Regions from separate parts of the Streptomyces sp. NPDC044063 genome, predicted to be linked through region 2. Evidence: riboswitches for the same ligand, from Rfam matches in the RefSeq annotation. Region 2 holds a riboswitch; each other region holds the start of a gene.
What was found. Region 2 has a riboswitch for cyclic di-AMP ahead of AC07BS_RS18725 (M23 family metallopeptidase). Riboswitches for the same ligand answer to the same signal wherever they lie in the genome.

Region 1: linked by a shared signal. The riboswitch ahead of AC07BS_RS07500 (C40 family peptidase) and the one ahead of AC07BS_RS18725 (M23 family metallopeptidase) in region 2 are both predicted to bind cyclic di-AMP.
Region 3: linked by a shared signal. The riboswitch ahead of AC07BS_RS12130 (M23 family metallopeptidase) and the one ahead of AC07BS_RS18725 (M23 family metallopeptidase) in region 2 are both predicted to bind cyclic di-AMP.

Annotation. Positions count from the first base shown of each region.
Region 1 covers NZ_JBWKFM010000004.1:144,683-152,267, forward strand. Annotated here, with positions in the region: gene AC07BS_RS07480 (DUF2334 domain-containing protein) at 1-646, opposite strand, end outside; gene AC07BS_RS07485 (2OG-Fe dioxygenase family protein) at 762-1,553, shown strand; gene AC07BS_RS07490 (SRPBCC family protein) at 1,582-2,112, shown strand; gene AC07BS_RS07495 (NADP-dependent oxidoreductase) at 2,213-3,145, shown strand; gene AC07BS_RS07500 (C40 family peptidase) at 3,242-3,715, opposite strand; cyclic di-AMP (ydaO/yuaA leader) riboswitch at 3,719-3,871, opposite strand; gene AC07BS_RS07505 (endo alpha-1,4 polygalactosaminidase) at 4,118-4,867, opposite strand; gene AC07BS_RS07510 (spherulation-specific family 4 protein) at 5,020-5,727, opposite strand; gene AC07BS_RS07515 (NAD-dependent epimerase/dehydratase family protein) at 5,724-6,641, opposite strand; gene AC07BS_RS07520 (nucleotidyltransferase family protein) at 6,651-7,364, opposite strand; gene AC07BS_RS07525 (GDP-mannose 4,6-dehydratase) at 7,407-7,585, opposite strand, start outside.
Region 2 covers NZ_JBWKFM010000014.1:23,403-30,987, forward strand. Annotated here, with positions in the region: gene AC07BS_RS18720 (MFS transporter) at 1-372, opposite strand, end outside; gene AC07BS_RS18725 (M23 family metallopeptidase) at 500-1,828, opposite strand; cyclic di-AMP (ydaO/yuaA leader) riboswitch at 1,840-1,978, opposite strand; gene AC07BS_RS18730 (PP2C family protein-serine/threonine phosphatase) at 2,117-3,292, opposite strand; gene AC07BS_RS18735 (DEAD/DEAH box helicase) at 3,514-5,136, opposite strand; gene AC07BS_RS18740 (cold-shock protein) at 5,325-5,528, opposite strand; gene AC07BS_RS18745 (DUF6227 family protein) at 5,760-6,614, opposite strand; gene AC07BS_RS18750 (MFS transporter) at 6,839-7,585, opposite strand, start outside.
Region 3 covers NZ_JBWKFM010000007.1:183,347-190,931, reverse strand. Annotated here, with positions in the region: gene AC07BS_RS12145 (bifunctional acetate--CoA ligase family protein/GNAT family N-acetyltransferase) at 1-1,587, opposite strand, end outside; gene AC07BS_RS12140 (HPr family phosphocarrier protein) at 1,742-2,023, shown strand; gene AC07BS_RS12135 (GntR family transcriptional regulator) at 2,176-2,895, opposite strand; gene AC07BS_RS12130 (M23 family metallopeptidase) at 3,102-3,887, opposite strand; cyclic di-AMP (ydaO/yuaA leader) riboswitch at 3,899-4,053, opposite strand; gene AC07BS_RS12125 (M16 family metallopeptidase) at 4,300-5,667, opposite strand; gene AC07BS_RS12120 (M16 family metallopeptidase) at 5,706-7,061, opposite strand; gene AC07BS_RS12115 (DNA gyrase/topoisomerase IV subunit A) at 7,283-7,585, shown strand, end outside.

The DNA.
Region 1 (7,585 bases), on a different contig from region 2:
GCAGCCCGGGGCGCGCCAGGTCCGCCGGGTGCAGCGCGACGCGGAACGGCCGGCCGCGCGCGGACCAGTGCCGCGCGGCCCCGCGCATCAGCGCGGCGCCCGCCCGTTCACCGAGGCCGCCCGGCCGGTGCGACAGCGCGGGCATCCGGTGCCGTGCCCCGGTCCGCAGGTCGCGCACCTCCAGGTGGCTCGTCGTGTAGTCCAGCCCGAGGCCGCGCAGCGCCGCCAGCGTGCCCGGCGAGGCGAGCCACCCGGGCGGGGTGAAGCCGCACGGCACGATGCCCACCGACGCCAGCGCCGCGAGGCCGCGCTCCAGCCGGGCGCGCGCCGCCCGTTCGTCCAGCGCGCCGAACTCGGCGCAGCCCCGGGCCAGCACCGCGTCCGCCAGCCGCCGTCCCGGCGACCCGCCGGGCACCGCCCGGTGCTCCCAGCCGTGCAGCGCGAGCTCGTGCCCCCGCTCCCGGGCCGCGTGCGCCCACCGCACCAGGGCGGTGTCCCCGGCCAGTGCCGGACCGCGCCAGGCGCCCGGGACCAGCAGCAGCGTCGCGGGCACCCCGCGCGCGTCGAGGTCGGCGAGCCAGCGCCGGCACGCCCCGGAACTCCAGGGGGCCACGTCGTGCACCGACACCACGAGGACAGCGCTCACCGGCCCAGCGTCCCGCCCGCCGACGGACGTCCGGTGTACGCGGCATGAACGGACCGGAGCCGGGAACCGCCGGGTACGGTGGAGCCACCAGCACATGGAATACGGGGGAACCACCATGTCCCGCAGGCTCGTCGCGGCCGCAGGCCCAGTCGGAACCGCAGTCGGAACCACCGCGTCCCCGGCCCCGCCGCCCTTCTCCCACCACGGTCCCGGGCTGCTCGCCGCCGCGCTGGCGTTCATACCCCGCGACGCGGTGACGGCGTTCACCGCGTCCTGGGACGACCTGCCCGCCGACGCCCATCTGGACCGTGCCACGCCCTACCGCTTCCGCCGCTACGGCCGGTTCCGGCTCGCCGGCGACGCCCTGGAGCCGCTGCCGCACGCGCCGTTCGTCCAGGACCGCGACGTCAACCCGCTCCACGGCGGCGTACGACGGGAGTTCGCGCCGCTCGACGAGGCCGTGGCCCGCGGGCCCGTGCTGCGCGCCCTGGTCGGCGCGCTCCGGGAGCATCTGCCCGGGCCGCGCGCGGACATCGACGCGTGCGGCGTCCACCAGATCCGGGTGACCGCCACCGCCGGCGCCGACGGCCATCCGACGCCCGAGGGCGTCCACCGGGACGGGCACAGCTATGTGGCACAGGTACTCATCCGGCGCGAGGGGGTGGCGGGCGCCGAGTCGTGCCTGTACGACCCGGAGCGGCGGCCCGTGCACCGGGCCTCGCTCGCCGTGCCGCTGGAGACGATCCTCCTCGACGACCGCCGTGTCCTCCACGGGGTCTCGCCGGTGCGGCCCGCGCCGGGCGCCCGCCGGGCCGTGCGGGACATGCTGCTGGTCGACTTCTTCCCGGGCGGTACCGCCCAGGACGGGGGCGGCCGCTCCAACGGACGGGACGCCGTGCAGACTTGATCACGACATCCCGTACGGAGGAGGACACATGCGTTTCGCGGACGGTCCCGAGGTTCACGAGAAGATCCACGTAGAGACGGCACCGGCCGAGCTCTGGAAGCTGGTCACCGACATCGGGCTGCCGGCCCGCTTCAGCCCCGAGCTGCGGCGCGCGGAGTGGCTCGACGGCGCGACGGAGGCCGTGCTCGGCGCGACCTTCGTCGGTTACAACGAGAACCCGGTGCTGGGGGAGTGGCGGACCGTCTCCCACGTCGTCGCGCTGGAGCGGGAGCGGGTCTTCTCCTGGGCGGTGACGGACGCCGACGGGCGGTACGGGGGCGGCCCCGCCGACCCGGCGCGCCCCATGGCCACCTGGACGTTCGAACTCCAGCCCGAGGGGGACGGCACCCTGCTGCGGCACTCCGCCCTGCTCGGTCCGGGCCGCTCCGGCCTCCACCTCGCGTTCGACCGCATGCCGGACAAGGAGGAGGCCATCCTCGCCGGACGGCTCGACGGGCTCCGGGCGGGCATACGGTCCACCCTGGAGGGGATCAAGGCGCTCGCCGAGGGCCGCTCCTGACGTACGCCCGGCGCGCCGCCCGTACGGAGTTCGGGCGCGGTATCCGGCCGGAACGGCCAGTCTGGTAGGGAAAAGCCCGATTTTCGGTGAAGGTGATTCCATGACCAAGACCAAGGCCGTCGCCTTCAGCTCCTACGGCTCCGCCGATGTGCTCCGGCTCACCGACATCGACCTGCCGCTGCCCGGGCCCGGGCAGGTGCGGATCGGCGTGCGGTGCGCCGGCGTCAACCCCATCGACCACAAGATCCGCAGCGGTGCGATGGCCGGGGTGTTCCCCGTCGCCTTCCCGCACGTGCCCGGGCTGGAGGCCGCGGGCGTGGTGGAGGCCGTGGGGGAGGACGTGGTGGGGGTGGCGGCCGGGGACGCGGTCCTCGGTCGCACGGTCACCGGCGCCTACGCCGAACAGGCCCTGGCCTCGGCCGACGAGCTGACGGTCAAGCCGCTCTCCCTGCCGTGGGAGGAGGCGGCCGCGCTGCCCGTGGCCGCCGAGACGGCCTGGCGGGCGCTGAACCTGCTGGCCCCGGCGGAGGGCGAGACCCTGCTCGTGCACGGGGCGGCCGGGGGCGTGGGGACCCTGATGGTGCAGTTCGCCCGGGCCCGGGACGTCCGGGTGGTCGGCACGGCCAGCGCGTTCAACCACGAGTACCTGCGGGGCCTGGGCGCGATCCCGGTGGCCTACGGGGAGGGGCTGGCCGACCGGGTGCGCGAGGCGGTGCCCGAAGGGGTGGACGCGGCGCTGGACGCGGTGGGGAAGGGCGACGCGGTGGGAGTGTCGGTGGAGCTCATCGGCTCCCCGGAGCGGGTGGTGAGCATCGCCGACGCCGAGGGCGCCCGCCGGCACGGCGCCCACTTCAGCTCCGGCGCCCCCGCGAGCAACCCCGTGCCCGCCCTCGCCGCCGCCCTCGCGCTGCACGAGGCGGGCATCCTCCAGCTCCCCATCCACCGGGTCTACCGGCTGCCGGAGGCCGCCGAGGCGCACCGGGCCAGCGAGCACGGCCATCTGACGGGCAAGATCGTGCTGGCGGTGGCCTGAGCGGTACCGCCCGTTCCGGGCCGGGAACCGGCCGTGCCCGGCACGCGGGGCGCGTGCCGGGCACGGGACGGACGGCGGGACCGCTCGACTACTTGACTACTTGACGCGTCCGTACCAGACGCTGCTGGTCCAGATCTTCTCCAGTCGGACGGTGGTGCCGGGCTTGGGAGCGTGCCAGATCTTGTTGCTACCCGCGTAGATCCCCACGTGGTAGACGTTGCTGCCGGAGTGGAAGAACACGAGGTCGCCCACCTGGCGGGAGCCGCCGGAGATGTGACGGGTCTTGTTGTACTGGTCGGAGGCGACGCGCGGGAGCGACTTGCCGACCTTCTTGAACGAGTACTGCGTCAGGCCCGAGCAGTCGAACCGGTTGGGACCGGAGGCGCCCCACTGGTAGGGGGAGCCCTTCTTCGAGGCCGCGACCTTCAGAGCCTGCTCGCCGGCGGTGGCGGCGGACGCGTCCGTGGCCAGTCCGGGGACCAGCACCGATGCCGCCAGGGTGGCGGCGGTCAGGACGGACGCGGTACCGGCCCGCTTGGCGAGCGCGGGTATTCGAGGCAGCGCAGACATGACTGAGCCCTTCGACATCCGCCTGCGAAAGATGACCTGTCGGGTTCGGGCCGCGAAGTTGCCCGGCCACGGATGTGGCTTCACCCCTAGAACCACCGACCTCGTGGTTCGTACCGCTTGGGTCTCCCGCTCCTGCCGATCCATCAAATCGAATCCGCACCCGGTGCGGCGGCAGGACTCGGCGTCCGCCCGGGTGGCCCGCCTGGGTGACGGGATCTTGTGTTCGGTGAGAGATCCTGCACCATGAGTCGCCGGATTCCGGTGCCGAAACGGCCATCTGTGAACTTCTTCACTTCGGGCGCAAAGCCGGAACCACGGCTTTTCCGCCCCCGCCGAACTGGCGGTAAACCCTTGCCGGAAGGGGCGGTCGAAGCATTGGAACGAAAGCCTCCGCGGATGCCGTCAGCAGGGCCGGCGCCAGGCGTCGAGGTCGAGGTTCTTCTTCATCGAACTCAGGCCGAGCCGCTTGCTCGTGGCGCAGAAGTCGGCCGGCGGAAGTTCGTATTCGACATGGAAGACCGCTTTGTTCCGTTTGACGAAGGGCGTCAGCTTCTCACACTCGTCGTACTGCGCGCACTGCTCGTTCACCGCGAAGTCGAAATCGCGGACGAGCTCGGGGATCTGCTCCAGGTCGTTCTTCAGCCCCACGGCCATGCCCCGTTCGTGCGCCAGCTCCGCCAGCATCCGGTTGAACGCCAGCTGGTGCGCGGCCGTCAGCGGAAAACCGGTGGAGTTGCGGAACCCCTCCGTCAGGTCCGGCTCGACCGCGTCGAACCCCTTCTGCCGGCACATGTCGACGCGCGCCGCCATGATGGGCCGCAGGACGTCGAGCCGGCGGATGTCCAGCCACTTCTCGCCGTCCCAGCCCTTGTTGTTCCGCCCCAGCACCGCCCGCGGGAACCTGCCCTTGTCGGGGCGGAAGTCCTCCCACGCCCCGGCGTTGAGGTAGCAGATCACCTTGCGGCCCCGGGCGTGCAACTCCGCGACCGTGGCGGCCGAGTTCTCGAACCCGTCGATGTCGTAGACGGGTACGTCCACCGAGGTGTCCACCCGTCCGCCGAGCTGCCACTGCCAGCGGGTGCCCGGCCGGGGCTGCCAGCGCCCCGCCGCCGGCCGGGACGGTGTGCCGCCGGGCGAGGGCGGCGCCGACATCCGGTCGGTGGGCGCCTCCCGGTCCTCGCCGCCCCCGTCGTCCTCGTCACCGCCGGACCCGGACGAACAGCCGGCCAGCATCAGCAGCACGACGGCCGCCCCCGCGCCGGCCCGCCGCCCCCACCCGGGGCGCCGCCGCACCGGACGCCCGCTCACCGCACGCCTCCCGCCGGCCCGGCCGGCTCCAGGGGCACGCACCGCCAGGGGTTGGCCCCCGTCCCCGGCACCGCGCAGTGCACCCCGGCGCCGCGCGCCCCGGCCGTACGGGCCACGAGCCCGGCGCCGTCCCCCGGCACCCCGTGGACCAGGTGGCAGAAGCGGCCGGGCGGGTGGTCGGCGGTCCAGTCGGGCACCCGGGCCCGCCGGTACGCCTCGAAGGGGCCCTCGAAGGTCACCAGCAGGTCGGCCAGCGCCGCGTAGCCGGGGTCGGGATGCGTCCCCGGATTGAGCACCACCGTCCGCGCGCCCAGCACCCGGGCCGCCGTCACCAGACGGCGGTAGCGCGGCAACGGACCGGCACCCTCCGGTACTTGGTCGAGGAAGACCCCGTCCACGCCGTACCACCGGCGGTGCCGGCGGACGTCGGCCACCACCGCGCGCGCCGGGCGGCGGCCGTATCCGGTGTCGACGTAGCCGAGCAGCCGCACCCCCGCCTCCCGCAGCCGGTCCGCCGCGGCCCGGAAGGCGGGATCGGGCCGGGTGCCCGGCCCGTCGGCCGCGTTGAGCACCACGCCGTACAGCCGCGGCGCCACCCGGAGCAGCGCCGCCCACTCCTCCGGCCCCACCGCCGGATGGACGTACAGCGGTACGAGCAGCCGCTGCCCGTCGTCCGGCGGCGTACCGCCCGTGGCGCCGCTCATCGCGGGGACCCCGCGGCGGGCCCGCCGGCGGCGGCCCACAGGTCGGCCAGGGAGTCCTCCAGCGTGCGGCGGGGGGTCCAGTCCAGGGCGCGCCCGGCGGCGGTGATGTCCGCCCGGATCCAGGGCACGGCAGCCGAGCGCGGCGAGGCGTCGCCGTCCTCGGCCACGCGGTCCGCCACCGGCCCCCGGTACCCGGCGGCCCGCAGCAGGCACTCGGCGACGTCGCGGACCGGGCGGGCCGTGCCGCTGCCGATGTTGAGGACGCCGGGCAGCGGCCGGGGCGTGGTGACGGCGAGGGCGACGGCCTCGGCCACGTCCCGCGCGTCGACGAAGTCCCGGTGGGCGGACAGGTCGCCGGTGCGCACCCGGTCGCCGGGGCCCGCCGCGCGCAGCTCGGCGGCCAGCCGGCCGGGCAGCGAGGCGGCCGGGGCGCCGGGCCCCACGGGGTTGAACACCCGTAGCACCACGGCGTCCAGGCCGGAGCCGGTCACCGCCAGGGTGCCGGCCAGCTTGGTGGCGCCGTACAGGCCCGGTGGGCGGGCCGGGTGCGCCTCGCCGACCGGGCGGCGGTCGTCCGGCGGCCCGTACTCGCCGGCGGAGCCCAGGTGCACCAGCCGGGCGTCCGGCGCCGCGCGGCGCAGGGCCTCGCAGAGCACGGCCGGGCCGTGGGCGTTGAGGGCGGTCAGCGCCGGGGCGGCGCCGCCGACCGCGCCCACGCAGTTGACGACGGCGTCGGGGGCGGCCGCGCGCAGCGCCGCCGTGAGGGCCTCCGGGTCGGCCGGGGCCAGGTCGACGGGCACATCGGCGTCCGGTCCCCGGCCGCCGCGGAGCACCCGCGCGCCCCGAAGGGCACGCAGGCGGTCGGCGGCGTGCCGGCCCAGGAAGCCGGTGGCACCCAGTACGAGAACGCGCATGGGGGCGCCTCACGCACCCTTCATCAGCAGGTCACGGCGGACGGAGAACTCGGCGTTGGCCCGGTCGTAGTCGTCGGGGCGCCCGATGTCGAGCCAGTAGCCGTCGAACTCGTAGGCGTTCGGCGGGGTCCGGGCCTGGAGCAGGTCGAGCACCAGCTCGTCGAAGCCGAGGGGGAGCCCGGGGGTGTAGCGCGTCAGGGCGCTCCGGGAGACACCGTAGACCCCCATGGAGACGCGGTAGTCCATGCTCGGCTTCTCCGCGAAGCCCACGACCCGGCCGGAGTCGGTGGTCAGCACCCCGAAGTCGATGTTCACGGTACGGGCGTAGGTGGCGATGGTCAGCGGCGCGCCGGAGGCGATGTGCTCGCCGAGGACGGCGCCGAAGTCGAGGTCGGTGAGGATGTCGCCGTTCATGACGAGGAAGTGCTCGGGCAGCCGGTCGGCCATGGTGAGCAGCGGCCCCATGGTGCCCAGGGGGCTCTCCTCGGTGGTGTAGTCGACGGTCAGGCCCCACTGCGAGCCGTCGCCGACATAGGCGCGGATGATGTGGCCGAGGTGGCCGATGGCCAGGGTGCAGCTGGTGAACCCGGCGCCGGCCAGCTGGCGCATGACGATCTCGAGGATGGCGTGCTGGTCGCCGATGGGCACCAGGGGCTTGGGCAGCGCGGTGGTGTAGGGGCGCAGCCGGACGCCCTTGCCTCCGGCCAGGATGACTGCGTGCATGGGTGCCGTTCCTCTCGTGTGCCGCGTGGGTCGGGGTGGACGTCAGACGTTGTAGATGCCGGTCTTGTACCGGGCCAGGTTCGCCGGGTCGCGGAAGAACGCGACGGTCTCGCGCAGTCCCTCCTCCAGGCTGTGCGCCGGGGCCCAGCCGGTGGCGGCCCGCAGCCGTGAGGCGTCCGCGACCAGCCGCATCACCTCGGAGTTGGCGGGCCGCACGCGCT
Region 2 (7,585 bases):
CGCCGTGGCGCCCAGATAGACCGCGAGCGTGACCATGAAGAGCCTTTTACGGCCGAAGAGGTCCGTCAGCCTGCCGAAGAAGAGAGCGCCCGAGCACGCTCCCGCCACATAGAGCGCGGCGGCCAGGCCGGTCACCCCACCGGAGGTGATGGACAGGCCGCTGCCCTGTTCGGAGAGACGGCCGGCGATATTGCCGACGATCGTCACTTCCAGGCCGTCCAGGATCCAGACCGTGCCGAGACCGATCACCACCGTCCAGTGCCACCGGGACCAGGGCAGACGGTCCAGGCGGGCAGGCACCGACGTGGTGATGGTTGTCGCGGGCGTCGTCACATGCTCTGATTTCCCGATTGGCGACAGAACATTCCCCATATCGGGATATTGGGCGTCTGTTACCCGGGTGCACCGCTGCGCTTGCGGAGCGCGCGTTCAGGCGCCAGGCGCGGAGCACGGAATGCGCGCCCCCAGCCCTACGCGCCTCTGCCCTACGCGTCCCGTCCTACGGCCGCAGGCCCTTGCCCCGCAGCCACGTCAGCGGGTCCACCGGCGCGCCGCCGTCCGGCCGCACCTCCAGGTGGAGATGCGCGCCGGTGACGTTGCCGGTGGCGCCCACCCGGCCGATGACCGTGCCGGCCCCGACCTTGCCCGACGTCACCACCATCGACGACAGGTGGCAGTACCAGATCTCGGTACCGTCATCGAGCGTCAGCACGACCCGGTAGCCGTACGCGCCCGCCCAGCCCGCCTGGGTGACGGTGCCGCCGCCCACCGCCTTCACCGGGGTGCCGGTCGGCGCCGCGAAGTCCTCGCCGGTGTGGTGCGCGGACCACATGTCGCCCGCCTGGCCGAAGCCCGCGGTCAGGGTGTACGAGGCGACGGGGAGGACGTACCCGCCACGGTGGGATCTGTCGGCCCGCTGTCCGTAGTCGTGGTCGGCGACATACTCCTGTGCGCCGTGCGCGGCCTTCTCCGCACGCCGGGAGAACGCCGTCGCGCCCGCCTTCCCGGCCTTCCCGGCCGCCGCCGACTCGTCCGACCCGCTCGAATCGTCCGACCCGCTCGACTCGTCCGACCCTGCCGACCCGGCCGCCCCCTGCGACTCGCCGGCTCTCCGGGCGTGCTGGGCGGCCACCTGCACCTGGTGCGCCTCAGCCTTCTCCGCCGCCGTCCTCCGCGTCGCCTCGACCGCCGTCCGCTCCTCGGCCGCGCGGGCCTCCTCCTCCGCGGCGCCCTGCTGGCGCTCGGCCTGCAGGAGGATGCGCGCCCGCAGCGCCTCACCGGCGTCGGCCGCGCTGTGCGCGGGCTCCGGCGCCGCCTCGGCCTGCCCGGCGGGGCTCGCCTCCGCCGGGGCCGCCGCGTTCTCCGTCGTCCGGGCCTCGTCGCCGCCGATCAACGAGCCGACGCCCGGGATCTTCGACAGTTCCGGCACGGATATCGGGGCCGCCGGGCGGTCCTGGGCACTCGCCATGCCGCCGGCGCCCACCGCCGCGATCATGCCCACGCCGAGCACGGCGCCGCTGCGGGCCATCGTGCCGCCGCGCTGCTTGACGACGCGGTGTCTGCCGCGGGCCGGGGGCGCCAGGGAGTCCTCGGACGGGTTCCACTCGCCGCCGGGCCCCTCGGCGCTCACGGGCTCGTGGGCGGGCTCGGGAGCGGTCCCGTAGGCCGGCTCGTAGGCCGGCTCGTAGGCGGGCTCGTACGCCGGGTCATGGGCGGGCCCGGTCTCGTACGCGTACCCGTATGTGGGCTCGTGCGTCTCGTAGGCCGCGTACGGCACTCCGTGCGCGTCGTGCGAACTTCCGTCCAGATCGGACCTGTTGGACGCCACCGGGGCGCACTCCTTTCCTTCCGACTCGCCTACCGGGTTAGCTGACGGGTTCGGAGCAGGAAGGTCTCCTACGGGCCGGCGTACGGCCCGATTCACCCCAAAGGTTGATGGTTCCCCGGTTCCACCCACGGGATTCGGCGAAGGCGCACGGCGCCGCCCCTGGCGACGGCTCAAGGACCGCGCTGCGTTATCGAACGTTAATAGACACGGCGGCCGGAAACCAAGCCGAAAGCGTGAATCCGTAGGCCTCTTGGGGCGATGTGGCCATACGTCCCAGCTGATCGTTCGTCAGTCGTTATCGGACCGGACGCGGATCATACGGGGTGTGGCCTGGTCGATCGTCTGAGTGACCGTGACGGGGCGGTGACGGCCGTCGCCGCGCCGGATGGCCAGCAGGGCCATGTCGTCGTTCGTCCGCCCCCCGGCATGCCGCGCGACGTCGGCGACGAGGGTGTCCAACAGTGCCTCGGGGCTCTTGAAGTGCCGGCCGGCCAGGCGCCTCCTGGGCTCGTAGAACGTGCCGCTCGGGTCCCGCGCCTCGGTCACCCCGTCGGTGAACAGCAGCAGGGTCGCACCCGCCGGGAAGTCCCACTCCTCCACCCGGTCCGGCCAGACGCCCAACTCGCCCATGCCGAGCGGCAGGGCGGGCATGGCGGGGTGGGCCTCGCCGACCATGCCGCCGGGGTAGAGCAGCAGAGGCGGCGGGTGGCCCCGGTTGATCATGCGGAGCACGCCGGGGCCCGACGGGACCTCGGCGAGGACGGCCGTGGTGAAGCCCTCGCTCTGGTCGAGGTTCGCCCTCCGTACGCCCTCCCGCTGCAACGCGCGCTCCAGGCGTACGGCGAGCCCCTCCAGCGTGCGCTCCTGCTCCGCGGCCTCGCGGAACGTGCCGAGCAGCACCGCGACCGCCTCCACCGCGCCCAGCCCCTTGCCCCGGACGTCCCCGACGATGACGCGCACGCCGTACGGGGTGTCCTGCACGGCGTACAGGTCGCCCCCGATGCGCGCGTCGGCCTCCGCCGCCACGTAGCGCGCGGCGACCCGCAGCCCGGCGATACGGGCCGGGGGCGCGGGGAGCACGGCACGCTGGGCGGCCTCCGCGATGCCGCGTACGGAGGCCAGCTTCCGGTCGCCGTGGTGGAGGACGTGGTTGATGCCGAGGGCGAGGGCGCCGACGGTCAGCACGGTCACCACCTCGGTCACCGATTCGCCCGCCTCGGGGGCCTGGCGGCCCACGGTGAGGCCCACCATGGCGGCCAGGGAGGTGAGCGCGACCAGCAGGGTGGCGCTCGGTGACAGCAGGGACGCCGCGACGAGCGGTGCCGAGGCGAAGAAGGGCGCCGAGGAGTACCGGGGAGGCGTGAGGACGTCGAAGAGGACACCGGCCACGATGATGGCGACCGGCAGCCAGCGCACCTGGGCCGGGAGACCGCGCGCGGCAGGGGTGTCGGGTTGAGTGGGCATCTCGGCCCACCCTCGCCGGTGCGGGGCGCTCCGGCGAGCGGGGTTGGGCCGATCGAGGGGACACCTGGCGCGACGAGGACGGGGGCCGAGGGGCGGTGTGCTCCGCCCCTCGGCCCCCGTCAGCGGCCCTCGTCAGCGGCCCCCGTCAGCGGCCCTCGTCAGCGGCCCCGTCAGCGGCCCCCGTCAGCCGTAGGGCCCTGCGCGGTTCGGCCCGCCGTGGTTCAGTTCGCCGGACGACGGTCGGCGCGCGCCGCCCCGTCACCGCCGCGACGGCGCGGGCGGCGGGCGGACCCGCCGGAGCGCGCGGGACGCGACGCGCCCTCGGCGCGCGCCGCCCCCTGACCCTGCTGCTGCCGCTGACCCTGCTGCCGCTGGCCCTGCTGCTTCTGGGACGGCCTCCGGGAGGACGGCTTCCGCGCCGGCTTCTGCGCGGCCTTCGGCGCCGGCTGCTGCGGCGGGGCGATGACGACCGGCACACCGCTGGGGCGGCGGGCGCCCGTGACGCGCGCGAGCTCGGCGTCCTCGGCGTGGACGTCGGCCTTCCGGGGCGTGATCTTCGCGGTGGCCATCATCCGGCTCATCTCGCGGCGCTCCTCGGGCAGTACCAGCGTCACGACGGTGCCCGACTCGCCCGCGCGCGCCGTGCGGCCGCCCCGGTGGAGGTAGTCCTTGTGGTCGACCGGCGGGTCGATGTTCACGACCAGGTCCAGGCCGTCGATGTGGATGCCGCGCGCGGCCACGTTCGTGGCGATCAGCGCGGTGACCTGCTCGGTGCGGAACTGCTCCAGCACGCGGTTGCGCTGCGGCTGGCTCTTGCCGCCGTGCAGCGCGGCGGCCCGTACGCCCTCCGAGAGCAGCCGCTTGACCAGCCGGTCGGCGCCGCGCTTGGTGTCCACGAACATGATCACGCGGCCCTCGCGCGCCGCGATCCAGGTGACGGTCTCCTTCTTCGCGTCCACGTCGGCCACGTGGAGCAGGTGGTGCTCCATCGTGACGACCGCACCCGCCGACGGGTCGACGGAGTGGGTGACCGGGTCGGAGAGGAAGCGGCGCACGAGACGGTCGACGTTGCGGTCCAGCGTCGCGCTGAACAGCATCCGCTGGCCCTGCGGGGCGACCTGGTCGAGCAGCCGGGTCACCTGCGGCAGGAAGCCCATGTCGGCCATCTGGTCGGCCTCGTCGAGGACCGTGATCGCCACGTCGCCGAGCTCGCACTCGCCGCGCTGGATGAGGTCCGCGAGCCGCCCGGGCGTGGCGACCAGGACCTCCGCGCCACGGGCGAGGGTCTGGGCCTGGCGGCCGATGGACATGCCGCCCACGACGGTGGCCGTCCGCAGGTTGACGGCGGTCGCGTACGGGGCGAGCGAGTCGGTGACCTGCTGGGCCAGTTCGCGGGTGGGCACGAGGACGAGCGCGAGCGGACGGCGGGACTCGGCCCGGCGTCCGGCGGTACGGGCGAGGACGGCCAGACCGAAGGCGAGGGTCTTGCCGGAGCCGGTGCGGCCACGGCCCAGGACATCACGACCGGCCAGCGAGTTGGGCAGGGTCGCCGCCTGGATCGGGAAGGGCTCGGTGACGCCCTCGCGGGTCAGCGTGGCGAGCAGCGCGGCGGGCATGTCCAGCGCGGCGAAGGAATCCACCGGCGGCAGCGCCGGCGTCGTGCTGACCGGCATCTCGAAGTCGCCCTGCGGCTCGACGGGCCGGCGCCGGGCGGAGCCCCGTCCGGACGACTGGCGGGCCTCGGCGCCGTCGCCACGCGTACGGGGAGAGCGCGAGGGGCGCGAGGAGCGCGTGGAGCGCTCCGGACGATCGGAGCCGGCGGAACGGGCGGCGGAGCGAGTCATGCGGGGGGACCTTCCCTCAATGGGGTGCCAAGCCCCCTGTTCGAACGGACGCGGTGGGCGTCCGGGACGCGGTGATCGTCGCGGACGCGGTGGGCGCCGTGATCGCGGCAGGCGCGACGATGGGGCCCGCACACAGTGGTGCGGGCCCCATCGGAAGCGTCAACGCGCTGCGGCGCTGCGGATGGTCGTCAGATGGTGACGATGTTCTCCGCCTGCAGGCCCTTCTGGCCCTGCGTGACGTCGAAGGACACCTTCTGGCCCTCGAACAGCTCGCGGAAGCCCTGCGAGGTGATGTTCGAGTAGTGGGCGAAGACGTCGGGGCCGCCGCCGTCCTGCTCGATGAAGCCGAAGCCCTTCTCGGAGTTGAACCACTTCACGGTGCCGGTCGCCATGTCTGTCTCCTTAGTGATGGGATGGGCCCCAGACCGGAAATAGACCGGCTAAAACAAAAATGCGCCGTCGGCTACATGGCCGAGGCGCACACGAGTTCATGGGTACCACAACTGCAACTCGAACAATCGTAGCATGCGACGAGCCCGGCGATGGCGCGTACATGGCAATCGCACAATGCGCACCGGCACCGCCCGGGCCCACGAGCCACCGGCCGCCCCTCCCGCGCGGGTCTATAACTCGACCCCCTGGGCCCTGGCGTGCCGGTCCGCCGCGACCTCCGCCTCCGCCTCGTCGAGGTAGACCTCGCACACCAGCCGGCCGTCCGCCGTCATGTTGTGCTCCAGCTCCCAGAGGCTGACCTCCCCGCCGCCCTCCAGCAGGAACGCGTGCTCGTAGAACCGGCACCACGTGGTGTCCCGGCCGGAGCCCCGGCGGCGGGGCTTGGTGATGAGCGCGATGTGGTGGCCGAGCGCGCCCTGCAGCAGCTCGCGCACCACCTCGCCGGGGCCGTCCTGGTTCTCGGCGCGCCGCAGCAGCCGGCGGGCGTGGTCGGGCGAGGCCTCGGAGACGTACTCCCGCCGGGGCCGCGTGGGCCCCATGGCGAGCAGCAGCTCCTCGGCCAGCCACGGCGGCAGCTCCTCGGCCTCGCTGCCCGGGCCGATGCCCCCGCCGCCGATCCGCTCGTGCACCCGCCGCTCGGCGGCGTCGAGGGCGTCCTCCTGGGCGTACAGCTCGTACAGAAAGCGGTCGTGGGGGCCGGTGTCGTGCTCCAGCTCGTAGAGCAGCAGGCTGCTGCCGTCCGCGAGGAGGAAGATGTGGCGGTAGGTGTTGCAGCGCAGCGGGCGACTGCCGTCGTTGCGCTGACGGTACGAGCGCAGCTCCGCCTGGTGCATCAGGGCGGTGGCCAGCCGCTCCAGCACCCGCTCGGCGATCTCGAACCCGTTCTGGGCCCGTTTCAGCAGCTCCTCGACCTGCTCGGCGGGGGTCGGCTCGGGCGCACGGCCGCGCGGGCCGCGGCCGGGGCCGCCCGGCTCGCCGCAGCCCCTGCTCTCGCCCTCGCCCCCGCCCGCTCGCGTCTTCGCCATGCCTGCCGCCTCCCGACCCTCGCCACACCGGACCCCACCCCGCGCACTTACCGTAGCGGCGCGAACACGGCCGCGGGGCGGGGTTTTCACCAACTGGCGGGAGCCCGACGGCGGACGGGGTGAACCACCGCGGGCGCCCGCTGACAGCCGTGCGTCCCCCGAACGCCCGGCGCAACGGACGGCCCCGGAGGCCGCACCCGGCGGCGTGCCGGGCTCCCACCCCCCTACGTCCTCCCGCCCGTGCCCACACGATCGGCGGCCTCCCCGCCCCCGCGGCCGGCGAGCCACCACCCGAGCAGGGCCGCCGCCGACAGCAGCGCCCCGGCGACCACGAAGGAGCCCGCCGGGGCGGCGTCCACGGCGAACGGCAGCAGCAGGAGACCGGCCGTGCTCGCCGTCCGGACGGCCGTCTGGTCCACGGTGAGCAGCCGCAGCCGTTCGGCGGCGACGAAGCCGGAGAGGTGGGCCCGCAGCGTCACCGCGGTCACCGGGAACAGCAGACCGGAGGTCACACAGAGGACGATCACCGCCGTGATGGAGTCCGCGACGCCGAGACCCGCCAGCGACAGGCCGGACGCCGCCCAGGCGACGCAGTACGTGGCCAGCCAGGTCCAGTGGGCGGGGAGGTGGCCGGTCAGCAGGTTGCCGCCGAGGCCGCCGGCCGCGGTGGCGGCGAGGGCCAGCCCGTAGCCCGCGGCACCCTGCCCGAAGCGGGTGACGAGGAGCGGTGGCAGGCCGACGGTGGAGACGGCGGCGGTGAACTGGGCCACGCCGTGCACGGCGATGGCCACGGCGACGCCCCGGTGCCGGCGGAGGACCTCCCAGGCCCGGACGGCCCGTTCGCGCCCGGCGGCCGCCGCCCCGAGGGGCCGCTTCCCACCGGGCTCCTCCCGCCCACCGGACTCGCCCCGCCCGCCCTCGACCGGGGACGTCCCGGCCGGAGACGTCCCGGCCGGAGACGTCCCGGCCGG
Region 3 (7,585 bases), on a different contig from region 2:
GCAGGCGTCGTAGGTCAGCAGGGACAGCGACTGGGAGTTGCCGAGGATGGCCACCCGGGGGCCGGCCGGCAGCGGCTGGGAGGCGAGCAGGAGGCCGGTGTCGGCCAGCTCGGTGACCGTGTCGACGCGGATGACGCCGGCCTGGCGGAGCAGGTCGGAGACGGTCGCGTCGGGTATGCGGGTGGTGCGGACGGCGTGCCCGGCGGGGGCCGCGGCGCCGTGCCGGGCGCCCTTGACGACGACCAGCGGCTTGCGGGCGGAGGTCCGGCGGGCGAGGCGGGCGAACTTGCGCGGGTTGCCGATCGACTCCAGGTACATCAGGGCGACGTCGGTGTCGGGGTCGTCGTGCCAGTACTGCAGGAAGTCGTTGCCGGAGAGGTCGGCGCGGTTGCCGGCGGAGACGAAGGTGGAGATGCCCACCAGGCCGGCGGCGCGTCGGTGGAGGCCGGACAGCAGGGCGATGCCGATGGCACCGGACTGGCTGAAGAGGCCGACGCGCCCGGCGGTGGGCAGCTCGGGCGCCAGGGAGGCGTTGAGGCGGACCCCCTCAGCGGTGTTGATCAGGCCGAAGGAGTTGGGGCCGATGACGCGCATGCCGTGGGAGCGGGCCTGGCGGACCAGCTCGCGCTGGCGGTCGCGGCCGGCGGGCCCGCTCTCGGCGTACTCGGCGGACAGGACGACGAGCCCCTGGACGCCGCGCTCGCCGCAGTCGGCGACGACGGCGGGCACCTGGTCGGCGGGGACGGCGATCACGGCGAGGTCGACGGGCTCCTCGATGTCGCGCACCGAGCGGTGGGCGGGGACGCCCTCCGGCTCCAGCGCGGAAAGGGAGTCCGGGAAGGCGCGGTTGACCGCGTGGACGCGCCCGGTGAAGCCTCCAGCGAGGATGTTGCGCAGGACGGTGCGGCCCATGCCGCCCGGCCCGCGTCCGGTGCCGACGACGGCGACGGAGCCGGGGGCGAGCAGGCGCTGGACGGAGCGGGCCTCGGCGAGCCGTTCGCGGGCGCGCTGCACGGCGAGCGAGGCGTCGGTGGGTTCGAGGTCGAGTTCGAGGCGGACGACGCCGTCCTCGAAGCTGCGCTTCTGGGTGTAGCCCGCGTCCGTGAAGACCTTGATCATCTTGCTGTTGGCGGGCAGCACCTCGGCGGTGAAACGCCGGATGGAGCGTTCGCGGGCGACGGCCGCGATGTGCTCCAGGAGGGCGGAGGCGACGCCGCGGCCCTGGTGGGCGTCCTGGACGAGGAAGGCGACCTCGGCCTCGTCGGCGGGGGACGAGGCGGGCATGCCGCGGTCGTCGACGCGGTCGTAGCGGACGGTGGCGATGAACTCGCCGCCGACGGTCGCCGCCAGGCCCACCCGGTCGACGTAGTCGTGGTGGGTGAAGCGGTGCACGTCCCGGTCGGAGAGACGGGGGTAGGGCGCGAAGAAGCGGTAGTACTTGGACTCGTCCGAGACCTGTTCGTAGAAGCTGACCAGCCGCTGGGCGTCGTCGGGCGCGATGGGGCGGATCCGCGCGGTGCCGCCGTCGCGCAGGACGACATCGGCTTCCCAGTGTGCCGGGTAGGCGTGCTCGGGCGGCGTGTGCATGGGCACAGCGTAAGGCCGGGAACCGGCGTCCCTCAGGTGGCGGGCGGCCCACGGTGCCGGGGCCGGACGGCCCTGGCGCGGGAGGGCGCCGGGGCACCGCGCACCCCGTGCAACAATGGTCTAGACAACTCCTCCCGATTCGAAGGGCAACACCATGGTTGAGCGCCGAGTGAACGTCGGCTGGGCCGAGGGCCTGCACGCCCGGCCCGCGTCGGTCTTCGTCCGTGCGGCGACCGCCGCCGGCGTCCCCGTGACGATCGCGAAGGCGGGCGGCAACCCCGTCAACGCCGCCTCCATGCTCGCGGTGCTGGGCCTGGGCGCCCAGGGCGGCGAGGAGATCGTCCTCGCCACGGAGGCCGAGGGCGCCGAGGCCGCGCTCGACCGTCTGGCCAAGCTGGTCGCCGAGGGGCTCGAGGAGCTCCCGGAGACCGTCTGATCCTTCGGATCACCCGGCCCGCCGTCCGGCGGGCATGCGACGGGGCCGCGGCGTTCCTCATGGACCGCCGCGGCCCCGTCGTCGTACGGCGGCGGCCGGGGACCGCCACAATTCCCGCCCGCCGTTATTCGCCCAGGAATAGCAGGCGCTTGTTAAGGGTGTGCGCCGGCCGTGTTCACGGATTGTTTCGGCAGGCCCGGACCGGGCGGCGCCGGCACCCGGCGCAGCCGGAATTCACCCGGATTCCGGCCCGCGTGGACGGCGGCGTGGGCCCGGGCCCGCTCGGCGTCGCCGCGGGCCACGGCGTCCACGAGCGCGCCGCACGTCTCCCACTCCTCCACCGGCCGGGCCGGCGGCTCGGCCGTGTGCACCCAGGCGATCTTGCGCCGCAGCTGGGTGAGCAGCGTGGCCAGGCTGGGGCTGCCGGAGGCCTGGGAGAGGGTCTCGTCGAACCAGTCGGCCAGCGGCCGCAGCTCGCCGGTCCGGCCCGCGCGCGCCCGCTCCTGGCCGAGCCGGACCAGGCCGCGCAGGACCTTCAGGTGTGCCTCGGTGCGCCGCTCGGCCGCCCGCGCGGCCGCCAGCGGCTCCAGCAGGGCACGGACGTCGAGGAGGTCCGCGGCCTCCTCCTCGCTGGGCTCGGCGACGCACGCCCCGGCGTGCCGGCGGGTGGTGACGAAGCCCTCGGAGGCGAGGGTGCGCAGGGCCTCGCGGACGGGCACCCGGGAGACGCCGTAACGGCGGGCGAGGAGTTCCTCGATGAGCCGGCTGCCGGGCGGGAAAACACCGGTGACGATGTCGTCGCGAATCGCCGTGCACACGGCGTGCGCGGAAATGCGGCGGCCCTCGTGCGCCGCTTCACCACCGCCGTTCACGTACGGCCCCGCATGGCTGCACCTCCGCTTTACGACTTAATCGGCCGAGCGGGTCGGCCCATTGACATCCGTTCAGCGACTCTATGGCAATCCCCGGTGATTTCCGATGGGGCCGGTGAATCATGGATATTTTTTGGCCAGCACCCCCGGCGGAAGCGCGAGAAGGCCCCGGCCGTGGGGCCGGGGCCTGGTGCGCGCGTCGCGGGTCAGACGTTGACGCCGTGCGCCGCGAGGTAGGCGATGGGGTCGATGTCGGAGCCGTAGGTGGCGCCGGTACGGGCCTCGAAGTGCAGGTGCGGGCCGGTGACGTTGCCGGTGGCGCCGGAGAGGCCGATCTGCTGGCCCGGGGTGACCGTCTGACCGACGGAGACGTCGATCGAGGAGAGGTGGGCGTACTGCGTGTAGGTGCCGTCGTTGTGCTTGATGACGACGTTGTTGCCGTACGCGCCGCCCCAGCCGGCCTCGACGATGGTGCCGGCGGCGACCGCGTGGACGGAGCTGCCGGTCTCGGCGTGGAAGTCGATGCCGGTGTGGCTGCCGGAGCTCCACAGGCCGCTGGAGGCCTTGTAGGAGGTGGAGACGTAGGAGCCGTCGAGGGGGCTCACGTAGGTGCCGAGGCGCTTGCGCTCCTCGTCACGCGCGGCACGCTCCTTGGCCTCGCGCTCCTCCTTGAGCTTGCGCTCGGCCTCCGCGTGGCGCTCCTTGGCCTCGGAGGCCTTCTTCTTAGCGCTCTCCTCGGCCTGCAGGCGGGCGGCGGCCTCGTCGGCGGCGCTGCGCTGGGTCTCGGCCTGGGCGTCGACGTTGCCGGCCATGACGTCGCTCATGACGACGGCCTGGGTCAGCCCGGTGTCCTCGGGGCCGCGGGTCTCGTCACCGGCGGCGAAGGCCGGGGCGGCGACGCCGGCGACCACACCGGCGGCGGTCAGGGTGGCTATGCCCGCGACATTGGCGCTGACGCGCGCGGCTCGGCTCGGACGGCGGTGCTTCCCCATGGATGGGCGATCCTTTCCTTCCCTCTCGCCTACCGGGTTAGCTGACGGGTTCGGAGCAGGAAGGTCTCCTACGGTGCCCTCGTGAAAGGGAACCGATTCACCCCAGGGACTGATGGGTCCCCGGCTCCCTTCGGCTGGCGCCTCGGGGACTCGGCGATGGCTGCCCGGGACCGCGGTTGCGGCTCCGATCTGACGGACTGCCGCCCTGACGCTAATCGGCGTCAGATTCGAACGGCAAACAGAACCGGGCTTTTATGACGTACGCCACACGACCAACATGCAACCACCGCGAGAAAACGGGCATAAAGGAGACGCGTGGGCCCCGATGGGCCCACGCGTCTCACATGTCCGGCAATGTCCGGCCCAGGGAGAGCGGCGGACAGCAGGGTTGACGCCCCGTCAGATCAAGGGATCAGGCCGGGACGACCGTCACCTCGCCGATACCCAGCGCCCTGACGGGCTCGGCGATCTCGGAGGCGTCCCCGACCAGGACCGTGATCAGCCGGTCGGCCGGGAAGGCGCTCACGACGGCCGCCGTGGCCTCCACCGTGCCGGTGTCGGCGAGGCGTTCGTACAGCCGCGCCTGGTAGTCGTCCGGCAGGTGCTGCTCGACCTGGTCGGCCAGGGTGCCCGCGACGGCGGCGGCCGTCTCGTACTTCAGCGGGGCGACGCCCACCAGGTTCTGCACCGCCACGTCCCGCTCGGCCTCGGTCAGACCCTCGGCCGCGAGGGTGCGCAGCACCGTCCACAGGTCCGCCAGCGCCGGGCCGGTGTTCGGGGTGTCCACGGAGCCGCTGATGGCCAGCAGCGCCGTGCCCGTGCCGTCGGGCGCCGAACGCAGGACCTGGCCGAAGGCGCGGACGCCGTAGGTGTAGCCCTTCTCCTCGCGCAGCACACGGTCCAGCCGGGACGTCAGCGTGCCGCCCAGGCAGTACGTGCCGAGCACCTGGGCGGGCCAGACGCTCGCGTGCCGGTCCGGGCCGGTGCGGCCCAGGAGCAGCTGGGTCTGGACCGCGCCGGGACGGTCCACGATCACCACACGGCCGGTGTCGTGGGCCGTGACGGCCGGGACGGGCCGGGGCTCGGCGGGAGCGCCCGTCCAGGCGCCGAGGGACTCGGCGAGGGCCTGGTCCAGGTCGACGCCGGTGAAGTCGCCGACGACGACGGCGGTCGCCGTGGCCGGGCGGACGTGGGCCTCGTAGAAGGCGCGCACGGAGGCGGCGTCGATGCGCTCGACGGTCTCCTGGGTGCCCTGGCGGGGCCGGGACATGCGGGAGGAGGCCGGGAAGAGCTCGGCGGACAGCGCCATGGCCGCCCGGCGGGCGGGGTTGGCGAGCTCGTGCGGGATCTCGTCCAGGCGGTTGCCGACCAGGCGCTCGACCTCGTTGTCCGGGAAGGCCGGGGCGCGCAGGGCGTCGGCCAGCAGGCCCAGGGCCTTGGGCAGCCGGGAGGCCGGGACCTCCAGCGACAGCCGCACGCCCGGGTGGTCGGCGTGGGCGTCCAGGGTGGCCCCGCAGCGCTCCAGCTCGGCGGTGAAGTCCTCGGCACTGAGCTTGTCGGTGCCCTCGGAGAAGGCCCGCGCCATGATCGTCGCCACGCCGTCGAGACCCTCGGGCTCGGCGTCCAGGGGGGCGTCCAGGCTGACCTCGACGGCGACCACCTGCTGGCCCGGGCGGTGACAGCGCAGCACGGTCAGGCCGTTGGAGAGCTGCCCCCGCTCCGGGGCCGGGAAGGCCCAGGGGGTGGGCGCTCCCGGCTCGGGCCGGGGGTGGAACACCATCGACGGGGCGGGCTGCTGGGTGTCCGCGGCGGCGTCGCTCACTGAGCCGTCTCCTCTTCGTCGTTCTCGCCGGCGGCGGTGTCGGCGTCGGTCCGGGGCGTGGTCGGCTCGTAGACCAGCACCGCGCGGTTGTCGGGGTGCAGCCGGGCCTTGGCGACCTCCTGCACCTCCTCGGGGGTGATCTCCAGGACGCGCTGCACGGCGGTCAGGGCCAGCTGCGGGTCGCCGAACAGCACGGCGAAGCGGCACAGTTCGTCGGCCCGGCCGCTGACGGTCGCCAGGCGGTCCAGCCACTCCCGTTCCAGCTGCGCCTGGGCGCGCTCCATCTCCTGCGGGGTGGGGCCCTCGACGGCGAAGCGGGCGAGCTCCTCGTCGACGGCGGCCTCGATGCCGGCCACCTCGACGCCGCCGGACGCCTTCACGTCCAGCCAGCCCAGGGAGGGGGCGCCGGCCAGGCGCAGCAGGCCGAAGCCGGCCGCGACGGCGGAGCGGTCGTGGCGCACCAGACGGTTGTGGAGGCGGGAGGACTCGCCGCCGCCGAGGATGGTCAGCGCCAGGTCGGCGGCGTCCGCCTCCCGGCTGCCGTCGTGCGGCAGGCGGTAGGCGGCCATCAGCGCGCGGGAGGGCACCTCCTCGCGGACGACCTCGCGCAGCTGCCCGCCGATGGTGTCCGGCAGGCTGCCGTCGCGCGGCGGCTGCTTGGCGTCGTGGGCGGGGATGGAGCCGAAGTACTTCTCGATCCAGGCGAGCGTCCGCTCCGGGTCGATGTCGCCGACGACCGACAGGACGGCGTTGCCGGGCGCGTAGTACGTGCGGAAGAACGCGCGCGCGTCCTCCAGGGAGGCCGCGTCCAGGTCGGCCATGGAGCCGATCGGCGTGTGGTGGTACGGGTGGCCGTCGGGGTAGGCCATGGCGGTCAGCTTCTCGAACGCGGTGCCGTAGGGCACGTTGTCGTACCGCTGGCGGCGCTCGTTCTTGACGACGTCGCGCTGGTTCTCCATGGACTCGTCGTCGAGCGCGGTGAGCAGCGAGCCCATCCGGTCGGCTTCCAGCCACAGGGCCAGCTCCACCTGGTGGGCGGGCATGGTCTCGAAGTAGTTGGTGCGCTCGAAGCTGGTGGTGCCGTTCAGCGAGCCGCCGGCGCCCTGCACCAGCTCGAAGTGGCCATTGCCCTTGACCTGTGCGGAGCCCTGGAACATCAGGTGCTCGAAGAGGTGGGCGAGGCCGGTGCGGCCCTTGACCTCGTGGCGCGAGCCGACGTCGTACCAGAGGCAGACCGCGGCCACCGGGGTCAGGTGGTCCTCGGAGAGGACCACCCGCAGGCCGTTGGCCAGGCGGTGCTCGGTCGCTGTCAGACCGCCCGAGGCGGCCTGTTGCGTGGCCGTGTGACCCATGGGCATGTACGTCCCTTCGATCTCTTGAGATCCCGCGGTGCCTCGCGACGACTCGCGTGATGAACAGTGCTGTCACTGTATGCAAGCGCACCGACATCCGGAGAAGTTCCCGGGCCGGGCCACCCCTCCCGGACGGGTCGCGGTCGGGGTTGTCAGCGGCGCGGTCCACAATGGTCGGCGTCAGACCGCCTCGGCAATCGATCGAAGGAGCAGCAGCCGCGATGGCCCGCCGCAGCACGAAGACCCCGCCGCCGGAAGACTTCGAGGAGCGCATCCTCGACATCGACGTCGTCGACGAGATGCAGGGCTCCTTCCTCGAGTACGCCTACTCGGTCATCTACTCGCGCGCCCTGCCGGACGCCCGGGACGGCCTCAAGCCCGTCCACCGCCGCATCCTCTACCAGATGAACGAGATGGGGCTGCGCCCCGACCGCTCGTACGTGAAGTCGGCGCGCGTCGTCGGCGAGGTGATGGGCAAGCTCCACCCGCACGGCGACGCCTCGATCTACGACGCCCTGGTGCGC